3 regions of the Colwellia sp. Arc7-D genome follow, and region 1 is predicted to be linked to each of the others. Evidence: predicted binding sites of a transcription regulator. Region 1 holds the regulator's gene; each other region holds the start of a gene.
What was found. The regulator MetJ, encoded in region 1, represses methionine synthesis genes. The targets are predictions, from matches to a motif close to TAGACGTCTAGACGTCTA.

Region 1 (5,448 bases):
AGCTAATTAATATATACAAAATAGCTTGAAATTAGCCAACGCATTGCAATAGTATATTAAGTGACATTACTAAAAAAAAACAACCATAGACTCTCGCATCAGACGCATACATTAGGAATTAACATGACAGATCTTAGACAACAAGCACTGGATTATCACCAATACCCAACTCCAGGTAAAATTAGTGTTGAATTAACTACCCCGGCTGAGACCAGCCAAGATCTATCACTCGCTTATAGTCCTGGTGTTGCTGAACCTGTTCGTGCTATTGCTGAGAACCCTGACGATGTCTATAAATATACCGGTAAAGGTAATACGGTTGCTGTTATTACTAACGGTACAGCAATTTTAGGTCTAGGTAACTTAGGTCCAATGGCCGCTAAACCGGTGATGGAAGGTAAAGCATTATTATTTAAACGTTTTGCCGGTATTAATTCTTTTGATATTGAAGTAAAACACAAAACGGTTGAAGACTTTATTAGCACAGTAGCAAATATCGCTGACAGCTTTGGTGGTATTAACTTAGAAGACATTAAAGCACCTGAATGTTTTGTCATTGAAAAAGCGTTAATTGAACGTTGTAAAGTACCCGTGTTTCACGATGACCAACATGGTACTGCTATTGTCACCGCAGCAGGTATGATCAACGCGTTAGAAATTCAAGGTAAAGAACTGCGACACGCTAACATTGTTTGTATGGGCGCAGGTGCGGCAGCAATTGCTTGTATGGAGCTGTTGATTAAATGTGGCGCACAACGTGAAAAAATTTATATGCTCGACACGAAAGGCGTTATTCATACCCGTCGTGACGATTTAAATGAATATAAAAAATTATTTGCTAATAATACCGATAAACGCACTTTAGTAGAAGCTATTGATGGTGCAGACGTATTCGTTGGCGTATCTGGCCCTAATGTATTATCGGCGGAACATGTCAAGCTGATGGCTGCTAAGCCCGTGATATTTGCTTGTTCAAACCCAGATCCTGAAATTAAGCCAGAACTTGCTTTGGCTACGCGTGATGATTTAATTATCGCTACAGGTCGTTCAGACTACCCTAACCAAGTAAACAACGTACTTTGTTTTCCATTTATTTTCCGTGGCGCTTTAGATGTACGCGCACGTACTATTAATGACGAAATGAAAATAGCCGCTGTGCATGCTATTCGTACCTTGGCGAAAGAAGTCGTGCCGGCTGAAGTGCTTGCCGCTAGTGGTACTGAAAGCTTAAGCTTCGGTAAAGATTATATTATTCCTAAGCCAATGGACTCGCGCTTACGTTCAGCTGTAGCTATTGCAGTTGCGCAAGCCGCCGTTGATTCAGGTGTTGCAGCACTAGAGATGCCTGAAAACTATAACGGTTAGTTATTGAGGTAGCTAAAAGCAAGATAGGGTGTCGGTATTGGCACTACAAATTAGGCGTCACATTGACGTCTTTTTTGATTTTAAAAGCTTATTAAATACAGACAATGGATTTCTTCGGTTTTTGAAAACTATTTATCAACAACTTTAGAATGATATGTATGCTGAAAAAAACTCCAGAGTAAATTTACAAGCAAGGCAGTAGAGCAGAGTATATGACAAAAGCAATTAAACAACGCATATCTAACATTGCCTTAGTGGTTGAAGATTACGATGATGCAATTAAATTTTATACCCAAAAATTGAACTTCGAACTCGTTGAAAATACCGATTTGGGCGGCGGAAAACGCTGGGTACAAATTTCACCTCCGAACGCTGAAGGGACTAATATATTATTGGCGAAAGCGAGTAATGATCAGCAGCAACAATCAATTGGTAACCAAGCCGGCGGACGAGTTTTTTTATTTCTACAAACCAATGACTTTTGGCGAGACTATGAACACATGAAAAGCCAAGGTGTTGAGTTTACAGAACAGCCTCGGGTTGAAGAATATGGCACAGTAGTCGTGTTTAAGGACTTATATGGAACGAAGTGGGATTTACTACAATTAAATGATGCAACTTGGTAGATTTAAAAATGAATTTCACCAGTAAATACTTCAGATAATAAAAAAGGCGCTTTAAGCGCCTTTTGTCATTTATAAACCTAATAGTTTATATCCCATTAATCTTCTGTTTCTTCTTCCATGTCAGTTTCGTATTCACTAAAGTCAGTTACACCTTGTGCTTCTAACGCTCTGCGAACACTTGCTGGTAATTTTTGTGTGTTGTCTTTAGCCAAATCACTATCGTCAGGTAACGGTTGGCCAGTGAATGCGTGTAAAAACGCTTCACATAATAGTTCACTGTTGGTTGCATGGCGCAAGTTATTTACTTGTCGGCGTGTACGTTCATCAGTTAGTACTTTTAACACACGTAAAGGGATAGACACGGTTATTTTTTTTACTTGCTCACTTTTTTTGCCGTGTTCGGCGTAAGGGTTAATATACTCGCCATTCCACTCTGCCATGAATATTCCTCTATGCTTAATTAATTGCGATAAACTTAGAAATTGCTGTTCTGGTGTACCAGTTTGCGATAAGTTTTATCTTACTAGCTGATTTTACTGGTTGTGGGGCGTGAGTCAATAACGAATGTGTAGAAGTTTAGATGTCTAAAGTTCTTGACCGCACACTTTAAAGCGTTTAGATTGATAGACGTCCAAACATCTATATAGAAAATATCCAATCTGGAGTTCACATGAGCGAGAAAAAAATAGCCACTACCGCTGTTCGAGCCGGTATAAACAGTGACCAACACCATGGCGCTGTTATTCCAGCTCTTCATCTTTCAAGTACCTATGCATTGAAAGGTTTCAATGAAAAGCGTCAGTTTGACTATTCACGTACGGGTAATCCAACGCGCGCAACATTTGCCCGTGCTATTGCTGAATTAGAACAAGGTGCGGTTGGTATTGTCACAAGTACAGGTATGTCGGCCGTTCATCTAATTTGCCAGTTGCTTAATACCGAAGACACAGTAGTGATCCCTCATGATTGTTACGGGGGCAGTTTTCGATTATTTACGCACCTGGCCAAACGTGGGCAATTTAACTTAGTGGTTGTTGATCAAAACGATCAAACAGCATTAAGCGAAGCGCTTGCCAAAAAACCTAAGTTAGTCTTACTTGAGTCTCCTAGTAATCCGCTTTTACGTTTGGTCGACATTGCCGCGATAACCATACAAGCCCATAACGTAGGCGCTTTAGTCGCTGTTGATAACACCTTTTTATCACCGGCGTTACAGCAACCACTATTGTTAGGTGCTGATATTGTTTTTCACTCAACAACTAAATATATCAATGGTCATAGTGATGTCGTTGGCGGCGTTTTAGTTGCCAAAGAACAAGCATTAGGTGAAGAGCTTGCTTGGTGGGCAAACTGTATCGGCATAACAGGCTCAGCATTCGACAGTTACTTAGCTTTACGTGGCTTAAAGACCTTACCTATTCGGATGAAACAACATCAAATTAACGCTAATGCTGTCGCAGCGTTTTTGCAACAGCATTCAGCGGTAGAACAAGTATATTTTCCAGGCTTGAGCGATCACCCACAACATGAATTAGCTAAAAAGCAGCAATATGATTTTGGCGCCATGATGAGCTTTGAGATTAAAGGGGGCGTTGAAGCGGTGAAAGTATTGTTCGATAAATTAAAGTTTTTCACCCTTGCTCAATCATTAGGTGGTGTTGAAAGCTTGATCAGTCATCCATCCACTATGACTCACGCGGGTATGGAGATTGAAGCACAATTGGCTGCTGGTATAACTCAGTCATTAATACGACTTTCTGTGGGTATTGAAGATATCGAAGATATGATCGATGACCTTTCGCAAGCACTTGATGCAAGCCAAGCCTAAATTCGTTATTCAAAAGTTGGCCAATCCGTGTATTTGGTCGACCTTGATATAAGCGTATTAAAAATAATTTAAAAGTGGTGTGACAATATCAGTCAGCCTGCGGTAATAAAATGATTGATCCTAATGTAGCGGAAACGCCTAATTCGGCAAATAATAAATTGGTAAAAATTGCTAGTAATGTGCATAAATTCGGAGGTAGTAGCTTAGCCACCAGTGCATGTATTGAACGTGTAGTGGATATTATTCGTCAGCATTGCCAGATAAACGACATTGTAGTGGTATCTGCCAACGGTAGTACTACAGATGCATTGTTTGATATCTATCAGCTAGCTGTTGAACTAAAAGATGCGACGTTGCTAAGTGCTGAATACAATAAAGAAAATAATGAATTAGTAACGTTACGTGAGCAATTACTTGCCGCGCTTGCTGATTTAAATACTGTGCAAGCCACATTAATTGATGAGCTTTTAAATACCAGCAGTGCTGCCAGACTTAATGGTTTATTAAGTGATGAAATTGCAGACAGCACAAAAAAATTAATCAATGACCCTATAAGTTATCAAAATGACTTATTAGCCTTTGGTGAAGTATGGTCAGCACGTTTATTGTCAGCGGTATTAAGTGAAAGTGTTTGCCCAAGTTATATGTTAGATGCGAGGGATTTCTTGCTACTTCAAGATGAAAAAAATTGCACCATTGACTATAGCGTAAGTGAAACTGCATTCTCTGCGCTTCGCCAACAGAATAAATTAGTGGTTGTAACAGGCTACATCGCACGTAATAAACAACAGCAAACGTGTACATTGGGGCGTAACGGTAGTGATTATTCGGCCACAATAATGGCAGCATTGTCACAAGCGCGAAATGTTACGCTTTGGACTGATGTTGATGGTATTTATAGCGCTGATCCTCGCATTGTACCTTCAGCGAGAAAACTACACCGTTTGCCTAATGCTGTAGCTAATGAACTTGGTCGTTTGGGTAATCCTGTTTTACATGCAAAAACTTTACAACCATTAACTAGTCATAATACCCACCTACATGTTGCGAGCAGTTTTGCACCTGATATTAGCGGTAGTGAAATAGGCAAGTTTGGTCAAATAGCAAAGCAAGAGCTTTCAGTGACCAGTTTAAACGATTTAATATTAGCAAAGTCTGCTAGTTTTTTAGCCAAGTCAGGTGAGTTAGCGGTAAGTGAATTTTCACCGGTTTGTTATAACCTTGACGAAGGCTACATAGTTGTACCACAGGCACAACAAAAGTCGGTTAGCCAGTGGCTAGCAAGCCATGACACAGAAGTAACCTTTAAACCAGTGGCGATTATAGCTATTGTGGGTCATAGCGTGGCAAAGCAAGGAGATATGCGCGCTAGGTTTAAAAGAGCGCTAAAACATCAGCCTACTTTACATTTTTTACATTCTTTTAATGAACATAGTTATATTGCGATATTACCAGAGGTTTGTTCGAGTGAAGTGCTCAATAATGTTCATGCAGATATGACAAAAGACGCTAAAAATATTGCATTGGTTGTTGCTGGTTTAGGCAATGTTGGTCAACGTTTTTTAACCATGTTACCTAAACAAATTGCACGAGTTTCAGGCTTAGAAAATGTTCATTTAGTTGGCTTGG
Region 2 (5,448 bases), 1.9 Mb from region 1:
GCTCAATTACGAAACGCAGCCATAGCATTTTAAAAACCACCAAATTATGGATAGAAGCTAAAGGTTATCAAGTTATTTACGGCGATACCGACTCGATATTTGTTCATGTTGGTGATGATCAAAGTGCTGAAAATAGCAGGGCACTTGGCAAAACGTTACAAGCTTACATTAATGAAAAATGGCAAGCTTTGCTTTTAGAACAGTTCAGTATTGTCAGTGAACTTGAAATTGAATTTGAAACCCATTTTATTAAATTTTTAATGCCAACCATTCGTGGCCAAGATGTGGGGACTAAAAAGCGCTATGCTGGTTTAGTGCAAAAAGGCGAAGAACAACAATTAGTGTTTAAAGGTTTGGAAAGTGTTCGCACCGATTGGACTGAATTGGCGAAACAGTTTCAACGTACCTTGTATTGGAAAGTATTTAATAATGAGCCTGTTGTTGAATATATAAAAAAAATGGTTGTCGATACGCTAGCAGGAAAACATGACGAGTTACTCTACTACCGTAAACGCTTAAGACGAAAACTTGAGCTTTATGTTAAAAATGTACCTCCCCATGTTCGCGCAGCAAGGTTAGCGGATGAAATATACCAGCAGCAAGGTAAACCTATGAAATACCAAAATAAAGGCTGGATAGAGTATGTTATGACAATAAATGGTCCACAAGCTAAGGGCTGTCAAAGTGCTGCTTTAGATTATCAATTTTATATTGATCGTCAGTTGTTAGCGGTAGCAGACGCTATTTTGCCATTTATTGGCACAAGCTTTGATGAAATAACCAACAGCCAAATGAATTTATTTGAACGCCTATAGCGCTAATAGCCTTTATTGCTAACCATAATTTACCTTCTGCGCTATATGCGCTAGTGATTTAAAAATTATCTTTAACTGCGCTTAAGAAGTATGACAACTAAGTTATGTCAAAATAAAACGTGCTTATTTAACTGATTCACGTTATAAATAATTATAGATGGCTAGATAGCTATATTGGTTTTTAACTTTAGCGTAAATGTTTATTGTTTAACTATTAATACATTGTCCTTAATGACTTTAGATCGATTTTTTAGCTAAGTATTCGATATATGAAAATAACCGTGGAATGGAATTTATAATGAAAAAAGAAACCAAACTCATTAATGCTGGCCGTAAAAAGCAATGGACACGTGGTGTTGTTAACCCACCTGTTGAGCGTGCTTCAACGGTGGTTTTTAATTCAGTGAAAGAAATGAAGCATGCCACGGCTAATAAAACTAATCAGGTGTTGTTTTATGGCAGACGCGGCACATCAACTTCATTCGCATTTTGCGATGCTATGACAGATTTAGAGGGCGGTGCAGGTTGTGCGTTATATCCTTCAGGCACTGCAGCTATTACTAATGCAATATTGGCGTTTGTTAAAACGGGCGATCATATTTTAATGGTTGATACTGCTTACGAACCCACTCGTGATTATTGCGATAAAATATTAGCCAAACTCAATATTGAAACCACTTATTACGACCCTTTAATTGGCAAGGGCATTGAATCATTAATTAAACCAAACACTCGTGTTGTTTTTCTCGAATCTCCGGGCTCAATAACGATGGAAATACAAGATGTACCTGCTATAGCTGAAGTAGCGCATCGTCACGGCTGTATTGTTATGTTAGATAATACTTGGTCAGCAGGGGTTAATTTTCAACCTTTTGATTATGGTGTAGATGTTTCAATACAAGCTGCAACTAAGTACATAGTTGGCCATTCAGATGTCATGTTGGGCACAGCAACTGCTACCGAAGAACACTGGCCGCAGTTACGTGAAAGCAGTTATATCATGGGGCAATGTACCTCACCTGATGATTTATACCTTGCTATGCGTGGTATTAGAACCTTAAGCGTGCGTTTACAGCAACATGAAACCAGTGCACTTAAAATTGCTGATTGGTTAGCATCACGCAGTGAAGTTGAAACCATATTACATCCTGCACTGCCATCGTGTCCTGGCCATGAAGAGTTTAAACGTGATTTTACCGGCGCTAACGGTTTATTCTCCTTTGTGTTAAATAAAGGGAATAATGAAGCATTAACGGCACTTTTAGATGGCATGGAACATTTTAAAATGGGTTATTCGTGGGGCGGTTTTGAAAGTCTTATATTAGGTATTTCAAACGTTAACAAAATGAGAACAGTCACTAACTGGCCTTATAAATTTCCGCTAATACGTTTACATGTCGGTTTGGAAAATGTTGATGATTTAATTGCAGATTTAGAGCAAGGCTTTGCACGCTTTAATGATGTTTTGAACCAGGAGTCTTAGCAGTAAAAACAAAACCATCATAAGAGAGTTATTAACTATAAGGTTAGTAACTATAATATTTTCAAATAAAAACGCCGAGTAATTTACTCGGCGTTTTTTATCAGACTATAAAATAATGACAAGATGTATATTGTTTACTTGGTATTATTTCTTTCCCAACAAGGTGAAAATTTTCTTAGCGATATCAGTATTGTCTTGAAAGCCGTTAAAGTTTTCACTGCCTTTACCAAATGCAAAAACAGGTACATCGATACCGGTATGAGTGCCTGATGGGCTAATTGAACCCCAGCCGGTGTTTGTTTTCACATCAATTATTTTAGTAATCACATTAAGTACAGATTGATAAGGTCTTGGTGCTCTTTTGCCTTTTTTATCGGCACTAGATAGTGAGTTAAATTGCTTAATAATACCTTGATCAATAAGTTTGGCTTGTTTCATATTGATGATGTCAGCTTCTGTAATATCAAAAGTCATCAGTTTATTCATATTTTCTAAGCTTAATTCATTATCAGTAAACTTTATTGCCATCGCTTGTGGAGACATGGTCATGGCTCTTATAAACTCAGGACGCCATAAATATTTACTATTAATGTTTGGGTCAGTACGTTCGGTTTTCTTACCTATGGTTAAACCACCAGTGCTGTGATCTGCTGTGATCACGACTAATGTATCTGGATTTTGTGCGACATAGCTTTCAAGGTATTCAAGAGTTTTTGCTAAATCGTCCATTTCTGCCATCGCAGCTGCAATATCTCTTGCATGCCCGCCATAATCAATTTGGCTTCCCTCTACTAGCATAAAATAACCATTTTTGTTTTCTAGTTGCTTAATTGCCGCTTTAGTCATCATTGATAAACGATGTTTATTGGTATCATCTAAAGCCCAAGGTAAATTGGTTTTATCAAATAAACCTAATACCGGTTTGTCTTTAGGGATTGATGCTATTTCGCTATATTTATCAATATAGTGAAATCCTGAAGCTATAAACTCTTCCACTAGATTTCGGTCTTCACGAATAAAGTATTCTAAGCCGCCACCTAAATACAAGTCTGCTTTTATGCCGTCATCAATATAACTATCTGCGATAGCGTTATAGTTATAACGGTGTACATTATGGGCCAAGTAAGAAGCAGGGGTGGCGTGATTTATTTGCACGGTCACTACAACACCCGTTTTTTTACCTTGTTTTTTTGCATACTCTAAAACGGTTTCAATAGGCTCTCTGTTAATATCTAAACCTATCGCATTATTGTAGGTTTTAATGCCTGTTGATAAAGCGGTAGCACTGGCAGCAGAGTCTGTTACGTAACCCGATTCAGGATCAGGGTAAGTACTACTTGTGCCGGTAAAGTTACGGTCAAATACGGTTTGTTCAATTTCAGGTGTGTTGGGATCGTCGTTATAATATCTATAAGCACTTGTAAAAGCAGGCCCCATGCCGTCGCCCACTACCATGATGATATTTTTAGGCATGTTATCAGCCATTGTATTTTCTGGAGATTCTTGAGTTGCTTGAAGTTGAGTACAAGACATTATCAAAAGGCTGGTTAATAATGTTGGAATGAATTTTTTCATAGTTATATCCGCTAACTTTATATTTAAATTCAACGGTTTAATTATATAGTTATTAAACCGTTATTGATGATGGAAATTATTATTTAAAAGCGACATCAACCCAAACAAGTCGGTGATCAGACGAAGCTGCACGGTCTTTTATTAATCTAAATTCAGGCTCAACTTTTGTTGGCCAAAATATACCCGAGCCAACAATATTTAGTTGCGCTTTAGATGGCAGCGCATAATCGGCTCGCATGCCCCAGTATGCCGTATGGTTTTTTGCGTTAGGGTTATCTTCTCTGTGCAGTTTTCCACCTTGGCTTGTAGGTTTAGGATCATTTACACGAGTATGTGTAATTAGTTGCTCAATACCCGATTTAATGGCATTTCCATCAACGGCATCTGCATTTAAGTCACCTAAAATAACAAAGGCTTTATCTTCAGCAAGACCGCCAAAGTGATTATTATCATCATAAATATAGCTAGCGGCAGTTGGTGTTAGGTAATCAATCCAAAAACGTATCTCATCAAAGTTTCGTTTACCATTTCGATCTTCTGGTCCGTCAAATACTGGTGGAGTAGGGTGACTTGCTAAAATATGTAGCTCTTCGCCATTAACATTTAATGGAATATCCCAATGAGATTTTGAAGATAATCGGAAGTTATTCCAGGCTTTTTCGTTATACCAAGATGTTTTAGTTTCAGGATTAATTGGCATCATGGCATTTGGCATGTCGCGCCATTTGAATAATTGGAATGTTCTAATTTTATCTTTAACAATGGGATATTTAGATAATAATGCCATGCCAAAATGCCCTGAAAAAAGTCCGTAGCCAAAGGCATCGTTAGGCAGTTCACCTATTTTATTGTCATTATTGAAATCAAATCCAGAAGCAACACCTGTATTAACAGGACCCTGATAGAAGTAAGGATAGGTTATTGCGTTTTCACCTTGTTGGCTTTTCGCTAAGTATTGCGATATGAACAGTTTTAATGATTGATGGCTTTCATCATTTGAATCAAATTCATTTAATAAAATAACATCTGGATTAACTCGTTGAATAATTTCTGCAATATTTCTAATTTGTTGGTGGTTTTGAGTTAATGCTTCAGCCAATTCATTTCCGTTTGGCTTAACTTCTTTACCTAATTCAGAAGGTAAATAATTTAAGGCTTCCATACTGACATTAAATGTAGCGATGCGAAGGGTTGAAGGTGTGTTGTTTGTTGTGCCTGCCATTGTTATACCTGAATATATCAACAACGCTGTTGCTAATGAGTTTATAAATACTTTCATAAGATTTCCTACTTTAACCCACAACCACGTAATATAAAGTCAGTTAAAAACTCAGTGACTTGGGTAATATCATCTTCTTCATAATCTGCACGATTCATGATGGTTAACACTTGTTGCTCAAAGTCAGCATAATGTTGGGTAGATGACCAAATTAAGAATATAAGTTTAATGGGATCAACATCTTTCATTTCACCACTATCAATCCAAACTTGAAATACCTTAGCTTTTTCTCTCACCCACTGGCGCAGATACGTACGAGCAAATTCTTTTAAGTGTAATGCGCCTTGTATGATTTC
Region 3 (5,448 bases), 490 kb from region 1:
GCAATATGTTGCCATAGCATTTACTTTAATTTTTGTTGTTTATTATGCAGTTATTACTTTTGTGATTTAAACGGGTAACGAAAAGAAAAAACTTTGGGCACTATTATTAATTTGTATTGCTTCTGCCTGTTTTGGTCTGGCTTTGAACAAGCAGGGTCTTCAATGAACTTATTCGCACGTGATTATACTGACCGTATGATAGGTTCTTTTGAAATACCAACAGCATGGTTTCAGTTCTCAAACTCAATGTTTATCGTTTTGCTTTCACCTTTTTTCTGCATTTTGGATTAAGTTAGGCCAAAGAATGGTTACACCTGCATACGGCATTAATGTGCTGCTGGTTTAATTATTATGGCGAGTGGATTTATCGTTATGTTTTTTGCAGCACAATATGCGGCAAGTGGCTTACAAGTAGCTCCAGGTTGGTTAATAACAACTTACTTTTCACACGGTTGAATTTATTTAAGCCCAATCGCGCTAGTGCTGTAAGTAAATTATCGCCAAGAAGATTTGCCAAATGGGTGTGTTTGTTTAACTTATTTGGTAATATTAATTTCTGGCTTACTTGCGGGTAATTATGATCCTAATAACGTTGAACAGATACCAGCGTTTATATCCAAATCAGCCTATTTAGTATTGGTATTGGTATTATAATTTTGCTTGTAGGTTTGAAATCAAGATTCTGGGAAGCGCTTAAAACAGAAGAAGATGATTCAACAGCACCGAACGCAGGAAACAACGGTACAACCACTACAGCATAGTTTTTCTCAATAATAATGCTTAAAAATAGCCAACAATTTGTTGGCTATTTTTTTTGTCTGAAAAAAATGCACTTTAAATTTATTATCGTCGTTTTAGCACTGCCCTCATTTTCGTGACGATGCAGCCCCTAATTAACTGAACAGATAACACACACTAATCCGAAATTTCATCTTAATAAAACTATTTAAAAACACCTAAAAGCATCAGTAAATATAAGTAATTAATTCCGAGTTGTAACAATATACCATAAGGGGCTATTTCCTTTTGCAGCTGTTTCTTGTACGTTGTGCTTTAGCTTATTATTTTGACGCCGTATCAGTTTAACTTAAGAAAAACGCGATTAATTATGACCACACGAAATCAAATAAGACAATTGATCAGAACCAAACGACAAAACCTCAGTCATATTGATCAAAAAGAATTATCAGGTGATTTACTTACCAATTAACACAAAGAACCGATGTGCTAGCAGCTAAAAATATTGCCGTTTATTTAGCAAACGATGGTGAACTTGACCCTATGCAATTTATACAGTGGTGCTGGCAGCAAAATAAAAATATTTATTTACCTGTTATTCATCCTTTAGCCCTGGGAATTTATTATTTCTGCATTATCATCAAAATAGTGAAATGCAAACCAATGTCTATGGCATTTCAGAGCCTAAACTTGACGTTCGTCTAATTAAAAGTATCAACGATATCGATATTATTTTCACCCCATTAGTGGCTTTTGACCCAACAGGTAATCGCTTAGGTATGGGTGGCGGGTTTTATGATAGAACCTTATCATCTTGGTTTAAGCACTATAGCCTTGTGAATAAAGATAAAAATGCTTACGAAAGAAAGTTAACTAAGCCTTACCCTATTGGTTTGGCACATGACATTCAATTAATAGACGCAATTCCCTCTCAGCTCTGGGATATTCCGCTACCAGAAATAGTAACTCCGACTAGACAATATAAATTCGACATACATAAATAAACGCTAACTTAGTTAATACTGTTGTTATAATAGTGGCAATTGTAGTTAGCTTTCAGTTGTCATAATGATTATTTTAAACTTTATTAAGCTTCATTTAACGTCATTAAACTGGGCACTATATTTTACTAACAACTGACGGTTAATAACTTCTAACTTATTTAAACACAGGCTAATTATGACTCAAGATGAAATGAAAAAGCGGCAGCAATAAAAGCCCTAGACTATATCAAAGCGGATACGATTGTTGGTGTAGGTACGGGCTCAACAGTTAACCACTTTATAGATGCGCTTGCGACTATAAAAGGGAGCATTATCGGTGCAGTGTCTAGTTCTGACGGCTCAACTGAGCGCTTGAAATCATACGGCATTGAAGTATTTGATCTTAATAACGTTGATGGTATTGATGTTTATGTTGATGGTGCTGATGAAATTAATCCTCATATGCATATGATTAAAGGTGGTGTGCTGCCCTAACCGCGAGAAAATAGTTGCTGCAGTTGCTAAAACCTTCGTGTGTATTGCTGATGATACGAAACAAGTGCCTATGCTAGGCCGTTTTCCACTGCCTGTTGAAGTTATTCCTATGGCGCGTAGTTATGTTGCTAGAGAGTTAGTTAAGTTAGGTGGCGATCCTGAGTATCGTCAAGGTGTTGTTACTGACAATGGTAATGTGATCCTTGATGTGCATAACTTAGAAATACTCGACCCTAAAGCATTAGAGAATAGTATTAATGCTATCGCAGGAGTTGTTACTAATGGCTTGTTCGCTAATCGTCCTGCCGACGTATTAATTATCGGCACGCAAGACGGTGCAAAAATAGTAAAATAACACTTTAGAGTTTATGCCCTATATGATAGTTTAGGTATCTAGCCATCTAAACGCTTATTTAATTAAGTTTAAAATAAGTAAATTTTTGATCCAGAGAAGATTAACAAACATGAGCAATAATTCATTAGCGAAAGACAAAATTAAGATATTACTTTTAGAAGGCGTTCATCAAAGCGCCTTGGAAGAGCTTAAGAATAAAGGCTATTCTAATATTGAATATATTAAAACCTCACTTTCTGAAGCCGAGCTGATTAAGAAAATTGCTAATGTACATTTTATTGGCATACGTTCTCGCACAGATTTAAACGCAAAAGTGTTAAGCCATGCTAAAAAGCTTGTTGCTATTGGTTGTTTTTGTATTGGTACAAACCAGGTCGATAAAGCGGCAGCACAATCATTAGGTATTCCGGTATTTAACGCACCATTTTCAAATACCCGCTCTGTTGCTGAGTTAGTGTTAGGTGAAACGTTATTATTATTGCGCGGCATTCCTGAAAAAAGTGCTCAAGCACATCGTGGCGTTTGGAATAAGTCTGCTGCAGGTTCAGTTGAAGCTAGAGGTAAAACTTTAGGTATTATTGGCTATGGTCATATCGGCATGCAATTAGGCATACTTGCAGAAACGCTAGGTATGAGAGTACGCTTTTTTGATATCGAAACTAAGCTACCTTTAGGCAATGCCAGCCAAGCTCCTACCATGACTTCATTATTAAAAGAAGCCGACGTTATTAGCTTACATGTTCCTGAAACACCGCAAACAAAAAACATGATGGGTGCTGCAGAATTTGAAGTGATGAAAGACGGCGTTATATTTATTAATGCTTCTCGTGGCACTGTTGTTGATATCGATGCGTTAGCAGAGGCTTTAAGCAATAAAAAAGTGGCTGGTGCAGCCATTGATGTATTTCCGTTTGAACCTAAAGGCAACGATGAAGAATTTGTTAGCCCATTGCGCGCTTTTGACAACGTTATTTTAACGCCTCATATTGGTGGTAGCACTAAAGAAGCACAAGAAAACATTGGTCTTGAAGTAGCAAGCAAGCTGGCTAAATATTCAGATAATGGCTCTACGTTATCTGCGGTCAACTTCCCTGAAGTATCACTTCCTGGACATATTGGTACTAGCCGCTTATTGCACATTCATCACAATAAGCCAGGCGTGTTGACACAAATCAACCAAATGTTTGCCAAGCATAATATCAATATCGCTGCTCAGTATTTACAAACTGCCGACCAAATTGGTTATGTAGTTATTGATATTGAAGTTGAAAGTCGCGAGTTAGCGTTAAAAGAGTTAAAACAAATTGAAGCGACAATTAGAGTTAGACTTTTAAACTAGTTCTATCGCTAATATTAATGTGAATATGCATGTGCATGTGCATGTGAATACTAAATCGTAAAAGCCAAAGCCTATAAGCTTTGGTTTTTTTTTAGCAATGTGTGCGGTTAGACAATATGCTTTTTGAAGATTAGAGCTTAGGGTGTGATTTTACTAGCATCGAACAATGTTCGACTTATAAACCGAATGACAAGCCAAGTTATAGGCTTAACTACAAAAATACGCAGTGATAAGGATAATTGAAGGGGAAAGTTTTAATTTTAGTAAAAAATAACCATCATACAAGCCCAAGCGGCAATACCTGCGACAATATCGTCAAGCATAATACCAAAGCCACCATGACAGTTTTTATCGATATAAGAGATGGGCCATGGCTTTAAAATATCAAAAAATCGAAATAACACGAAACCTACCAGTAGCGTTTGCCAAGTTACTGGCATCAAAAACATGGTGATCAGCAAACCTACAAATTCGTCCCAAACTATCGCGCCATGATCAGGCACGCCAGCATCTTCGGCCGCTTTACCACAAATGTAAATTCCGGCGATACTCATAACAATTAACAACGACAAATAAATTGGGTTACTTAACGGTGCCATCAATAAAAACAGTGGTACTGCCGCTAAAGTACCAAAAGTGCCCGGTGCTTTAGGTGCTAAACCGCTACCAAAGCCCAATGCCAGAAAATGCACAGGATTTGATAGACGAAAGTTTGCCGTAGATTTTTTCATATTCAGTCTTTGTTGCGAGAGAAATGTTCGAAACTTTTAGCGTGCAGTGTTACAGGTTTACTGTTTAGAGTCGTCGTGATTTTTTCACTACGGTTGATCTGACCAATACAGGTAATTGTGTTGCTGGTATTAGCTAAAGCTGTTTCCATGCCTACTTTGTTATCTTCAGAAACCGTAAATAACAGTTCGTAGTCATCGCCACCAGCTAAGGTCATTTCATACGCTTTTTCTAAACCAACAGTGTCACGCAAAGCATTCGAAATAGGTAAATCGTCTAAAACAATATTAGCGCCTACTTTAGATGCTTTACAAATATGGCCTAAATCTGCAATTAAACCGTCAGATAAATCGATTGCTGAACTTGCGTAACCGCGAAGTGCTTGTCCAGCAAGAATTCTCGGTGTTGGAAAATCTAAGCTGCGTTGTACACTTTCTCTATATTCAGGGGCTACATTCACCTCTTTGAATATATGTTTAAGCGCTAAAGCTGCATCACCAATTTCACCCGTGACATATATCCAATCACCGGCTTTGGCTCCTGCACGTGTAAGGTGCTTATCTTTTGGTACTAAACCCTGTGCAGTAAGTGTAATGCTCAAAGGGCCTTGTGTGGTGTCTCCACCTACTAATTGCACGTTATAAAACTCGCACAACTCAAACACACCTTGGCAAAACTCTTCTACCCACTTCACATCAACTTCTGGCAAAGTAATTGCCAGAGAAATCCAAGTAGGTTCAGCGCCCATAGCTGCTAGGTCAGATAAGTTTACCGCTATCGATTTATGGCCGATAGCTCGTGCGCTAGTT

Region 2: the regulator MetJ is predicted to act here: its motif matches at 970-987, upstream of DBO93_RS10005 (cystathionine beta-lyase).
Region 3: the regulator MetJ is predicted to act here: its motif matches at 2,611-2,628, upstream of serA (phosphoglycerate dehydrogenase).

Annotation. Positions count from the first base shown of each region.
Region 1 covers NZ_CP028924.1:347,691-353,138, forward strand. The annotation lists gene DBO93_RS01490 (malic enzyme-like NAD(P)-binding protein) at 124-1,365, shown strand; gene DBO93_RS01495 (VOC family protein) at 1,578-1,991, shown strand; gene metJ (met regulon transcriptional regulator MetJ) at 2,087-2,431, opposite strand; gene metB (cystathionine gamma-synthase) at 2,662-3,819, shown strand; gene metL (bifunctional aspartate kinase/homoserine dehydrogenase II) at 3,930-5,448, shown strand, end outside.
Region 2 covers NZ_CP028924.1:2,282,415-2,287,862, reverse strand. The annotation lists gene DBO93_RS10010 (DNA polymerase II) at 1-815, shown strand, start outside; gene DBO93_RS10005 (cystathionine beta-lyase) at 1,114-2,298, shown strand; gene DBO93_RS10000 (alkaline phosphatase) at 2,443-3,873, opposite strand; gene DBO93_RS09995 (endonuclease/exonuclease/phosphatase family protein) at 3,953-5,152, opposite strand; gene DBO93_RS09990 (TetR/AcrR family transcriptional regulator) at 5,161-5,448, opposite strand, start outside.
Region 3 covers NZ_CP028924.1:839,455-844,902, reverse strand. The annotation lists partial or broken gene DBO93_RS03685 (peptide MFS transporter) at 1-761, shown strand, start outside; gene DBO93_RS18885 (5-formyltetrahydrofolate cyclo-ligase) at 1,392-1,742, shown strand; partial or broken gene rpiA (ribose-5-phosphate isomerase RpiA) at 1,918-2,571, shown strand; gene serA (phosphoglycerate dehydrogenase) at 2,681-3,910, shown strand; gene DBO93_RS03665 (phosphatidylglycerophosphatase A) at 4,171-4,641, opposite strand; gene thiL (thiamine-phosphate kinase) at 4,644-5,448, opposite strand, start outside.